DNA from 2 places in the Pseudomonas tensinigenes genome. Region 1 is predicted to be linked to the other one. Evidence: predicted binding sites of a transcription regulator. Region 1 holds the regulator's gene; the other holds the start of a gene.
The links. Region 1 encodes FliA, which starts transcription of late flagellar genes. Its sites were predicted from a motif close to CTAAAGTTTNNNNNNNNNNNGCCGNTAA; they were not measured.
Positions count from the first base shown of each region.

Region 2: a site for FliA is predicted at 1,207-1,234, ahead of HU718_RS16085 (methyl-accepting chemotaxis protein). Genes of this name have one in related genera too.

Region 1 is NZ_CP077089.1:2,052,107-2,054,571, reverse strand. Features, by position in the region: gene HU718_RS09055 (protein phosphatase CheZ) at 1-551, opposite strand, end outside; gene HU718_RS09050 (chemotaxis response regulator CheY) at 570-941, opposite strand; gene fliA (RNA polymerase sigma factor FliA) at 1,108-1,848, opposite strand; gene fleN (flagellar synthesis regulator FleN) at 1,845-2,465, opposite strand, start outside.
Region 2 is NZ_CP077089.1:3,666,024-3,668,488, reverse strand. Features, by position in the region: gene HU718_RS16085 (methyl-accepting chemotaxis protein) at 1-1,141, opposite strand, end outside; gene HU718_RS16080 (hypothetical protein) at 1,520-2,047, shown strand; gene HU718_RS16075 (GNAT family N-acetyltransferase) at 2,112-2,465, opposite strand, start outside.

The DNA.
Region 1 (2,465 bases):
TTGATCACCTGACCGGTGAGGTCCTGGTAATCCTGGGCCAGCAGGATGTCGTTGAGATTGCTCGACACCGCACGGTTGTCCGTGCTGCTGCGTGACAGAAAACCGTCGACCCGGCGCGCCAGTTCACGGAACTCTTCAGCCCCGACCTCGCGACGCATGAAGCGACCCCAATCGGCACTCAAGGTCTGCGCTTCATCAGCCAGACTGTTGACCACCGGCGTGGCGCTTTCCACCAGATCCATGGTGCGGTTGGCCGCGGCTTCCGTCAGCTTGACCACATAGCCCAGGCGTTCGGTGGCGTCGGTGATTTGCGACACTTCCTCGGCCTGCGGCATGTTCGGGTCGATCTGGAAGTTGACGATCGCACTGTGCAGTTCACGTGTGAGCTTGCCCACTTCCTGATACAGGCCACGGTCACGGGTCTGATTGAGCTCATGGATCAGTTGCACAGCGTCGCCGAACCTGCCTTTTTCAAGGCTTTCGACCAGTTCGACCGCGTGTTTTTTCAGGGTCGACTCGAAATCGCCCTGTGAAGATTCGTTATGCTCCATAGCTCCCCCGCGCGTTCATCAGCCGATGCGTTCGAAAATCTTCTCGATTTTGTCTTTCAACGCCTGAGCCGTGAAAGGTTTGACTACGTAGCCGTTTACACCGGCCTGAGCGGCCTCGATGATCTGCTCGCGCTTGGCTTCTGCAGTCACCATCAGCACTGGCAGGTGCTTGAGTTTTTCATCGGCACGCACGTGGCGCAGCAGGTCGATACCGGTCATGCCCGGCATGTTCCAGTCCGTTACCAGAAAGTCGATGCTTCCGCTGTTGAGCACTGGAATGGCAGTCACGCCATCGTCAGCCTCGACGGTGTTGGTGAACCCAAGATCACGCAGCAGGTTCTTGATGATCCGCCGCATCGTTGAGAAGTCATCAACGATGAGGATTTTCATGTCTTTGTTCAATTCGACCTCCAAGCAGTCTTAAACGCGCCCAGCACCTGGACGCGCCACTTCAATCAATCGGCGCAGCACTCGAAGACTGTCTGGAGCACAACAGAGCAAGACCGGTGCCGTTCATCACCGCACCAGCCTCGTTCGCAGTGTCCCCACACTGCCTTCAGCGCGCTCGCCACTCCCCCAAACGCCCCCGCAAACGGGCCGCGCACTGGCTGTGTAACTGGCTGACCCGCGATTCACTGACGCCAAGGACTTCACCGATCTCCTTGAGGTTCAGCTCTTCGTCGTAGTACAGCGCCAACACCAGTCGCTCACGCTCCGGCAAATTGGCAATCGCGTCCGCCAGCGCCGCCTGGAAGCGTTCATCTTCCAGATCGCGTGACGGCTCCATATGAGCACTCGCGCCATCCTCGTGCAGCCCTTCGTGTTCGCCGTCCTGCAACAGGTCGTCGAAACTGAACAGGCGACTGCCCAAGGTGTCATTCAAAATCCCGTAGTAATCGTCGAGACTCAATTGGAGTTCGGCCGCAACCTCGTGATCTTTAGCATCACGGCCGGTTTTAGCTTCAATTGAGCGAATTGCGTCGCTGACCATCCGGGTATTGCGGTGAACCGAGCGTGGCGCCCAGTCCCCTTTGCGCACTTCGTCGAGCATCGCGCCGCGGATTCGTATGCCCGCGTACGTTTCGAAACTGGCGCCTTTGCTGGCGTCATATTTGGTCGAGACTTCGAGCAGGCCGATCATCCCGGCCTGGATCAGGTCTTCGACCTGCACACTCGCCGGCAAGCGTGCCAGCAAGTGATAGGCAATGCGTTTGACCAGTGGCGCGTAACGCTCGATCAACTCGTACTGCGCGTCACGTGCTGACTTCTTGTAGTAGTTCATACCGCTTGCTGTCATAGCACGGGCCCTGCCGTTTGCTGCACGAGGCGCTCGACGAAAAACTCAAGGTGGCCACGCGGGTTGGCGGGCAGCGGCCAGGTGTCGACCTTCTGCGCGATCGCCTTGAACGCCAGTGCGCACTTGGAACGCGGAAAGGCTTCGTACACCGCACGCTGCTTCTGCACCGCTTTACGCACGCTTTCGTCGTAAGGCACGGCGCCGACGTATTGTAGAGCGACGTCAAGGAAGCGATCCGTGACCTTGGTCAACTTGGCAAACAGGTTGCGCCCTTCCTGCGGGCTCTGCGCCATGTTGGCGAGGACGCGGAAGCGGTTCATGCCGTAATCGCGGTTGAGCAGTTTGATCAGCGCGTAGGCGTCGGTAATGGACGTCGGCTCGTCGCAGACCACCAGCAACACTTCCTGCGCGGCGCGTACAAAACTGACTACCGAGTCACCAATACCCGCAGCGGTGTCGATCACCAATACGTCGAGATTGTCGCCGATGTCGCTGAACGCCTGAATCAGACCGGCGTGTTGCGCCGGGCTCAGGTGCACCATGCTCTGCGTGCCGGACGCGGCCGGGACGATGCGGATGCCACCGGGGCCTTGCAACAGCACGTCGCGCAACTCGCA
Region 2 (2,465 bases), 1.6 Mb from region 1:
GCAGGTAGGCGATGAAGGTATTGACCGAGTGTCCGATCGCGCCGAGTTCGTCCTCGGCGCGGATGGTGATGCGTCGGGTCAGATCGGCATCGCCGCTGGACAGCAAATCAATGTTGGCTTTCAACGCTTTCATGCGCTGCACCAACTGACGGATCGCATACAGCTGCAGCAGCACCAACAAAATCACCATCGGAATCTGCAACAGGCTCAGAGTGCTGAGGACGTCGTCACGTTGGGCAGTGAGCATTTTGGTCGGCAGGGCGGTCGCCAGGAACCACGGCGTACCCTCGATCGGGCGCATGAAAAAAGTACTGTCCTGGCCTTCGTTGTCGAATTCGACACGTTGCGCCTGCTCGCGGTTTTGCAGGCCGGCCTTGACCTGGCTGGCGAAGGTCGAACTGGCGGCCAGTTCACTGATGTTTTTCAGCACGATGGGGCCGCTGATACGCGAGCTGTTGCTGATGATCTTGCCGTCAGCCTCGACGATGAGCATTTCGGCGTTGAGGTCTTTTTCCTTGCGAGCCACCAGGTCGTTGAAGAAGCCTAGCGTCACGTCAATGGTCGATACGCCCCAGGCGTTGCCGTTTTTCTGGATCGCCATGGCGCAGTTGGTGCGCGGTTCGGCGCTGGCGTCGTCCTTGTAAGCCGCTGCCCATGCGCACTGACCGCGTGGCGTGGCCATGCCACCCTTGTACCAGCTCTGGTCGTAATAGTTGGGCGCCGCGTCGCTGTTCCAGAATGTGTTCACCGCCAGTTTGCCCGACGCGTCGCGGTGCCAGAACGTACTGAATTTGTTACGCCCGGCTTCACGCTGCCCCGGCAGCGGCCAGATCCCGCCGCCGAATACTTTCAGCTCGCCGTACTGATCCACCAGCCCCGGCAACACCGAGTCGATGGCTGCGCTGTCGAGTAACGGGATGGTCTGGGTGATGCTGCGCTGTTGCGCCTGCACTTTGTTCAACTCGCCCTGAATCTGCTCGGCCACTTCGGCGATGCGGTTGAGCACTACCTGTTCTTCGGTGTGACGCAGTTTGGGGGCGACCAGTTGGCTGATGCCGACCACGGTCAGTACCGACAGCAACAGGATGAACAGAACCAGAAACAGCGTGTAACGAGCCTGAATAGTGCGGAGTGCGGGCATGGAAACCGGTCCTTGAGCTGCGATTCTTATTAGGGGCGGGGTAAAACAGTGCGGGTGTCCCTAACGTATCGTCGCTACATCGGGAAGCTTGAGGTACAGGCGTACTAAAAAGGCGCGCGCTGACGACTGGTCAGTATCGGCGTTGATACATGAAGCTGACTCACGCGTCTGTCAGGGCGCAAAATCTTTTCGAAACCGTGTAACGGGCGCCTCGCGAGCCAGCATCCATGGGCATTGCTGGTTTGTATCGAGAATGTACGAGAATTGTAAAAAAATGCATGAAAAGGTTTGGTGCCATTACGTGGCCGGTAGATACTCCCCGGCATCCGAATGGTTCAACGAAGGACATTTCATGTTTATTTCACAGGGAGTTTTCTCATGACAATCGGCATTGTTGGCGGTTGGGAGAGCAAGGCTGGCGTGATGGTGCGCAATACCGGCGCGAAGAAACAGGTGTCTCAAAGTGTCAAGGTGCAGCAGATGCTCACCATGGTCGGCAACGATCCAAATGCCTTGAATGTCGCCGAAATGGACAAGCAAGGCCTGCGCAAGAATATCAAGGGCTTCGATCCGACTAACGTCTCGGTCAAGCAAATGGGCAACCTCAGCGCCATGCTGCGCAGCCGAGGGCTGATTTCGGAGATCACCTCTTTCACGCTGATGAATGCCGGCGACAAGTTCGACCGTTTCGGTGTGACCAAAGACATTGATGCCAAATTCAACGCACTGGAGTATTTCGCGACTCAGCTCGATGCGATCCAGAATAATGGTCTCAATGGCAACGCGTACGGCAAGAACCTGATCCCTGAATTCAAAAAAGCGATCTACGTTCTGCAAAACCTCAAGACTTATGGTGAAGGCAACGCGCCGCTTCCCCCTAAAGACGGCATCAAAGCCAAGGCTTGAGGCTACAGAAAATGACCCGCTCATATTGCGCGGGTCATTTCGCAAGACCCACGATGCGTTCAAGTCACCGCGGCGTTTCGCTCAGGTGCAGGGCGAGTTGCTGCTGAGCCTGATCATGTAACTGCTGCATGTGCGGGCATTGCAGTGTCAACCCGCGCAGCCGGTAACCTCGGTGAAACAGTGCCAGCCATCCCTCTTCCTTGCCTTCGGCGGGTGCCAGCCCGGTAAAGACAAATCCGACAGCTGCGAGCCTGCTCAGGTCCCAGGCAAATTGCTGTGACAGTCTGAGCCGGATCGAAATCAGCCAGTGCCGGGGCAATTCGCGTATCTGTTCAAGCAGGGCGGGCCGCAGATGCTTGAGGTACATGTCATAACGATTAGCGTGTTGTTCCAGACGAATCGCTGCACCATGCCAGCG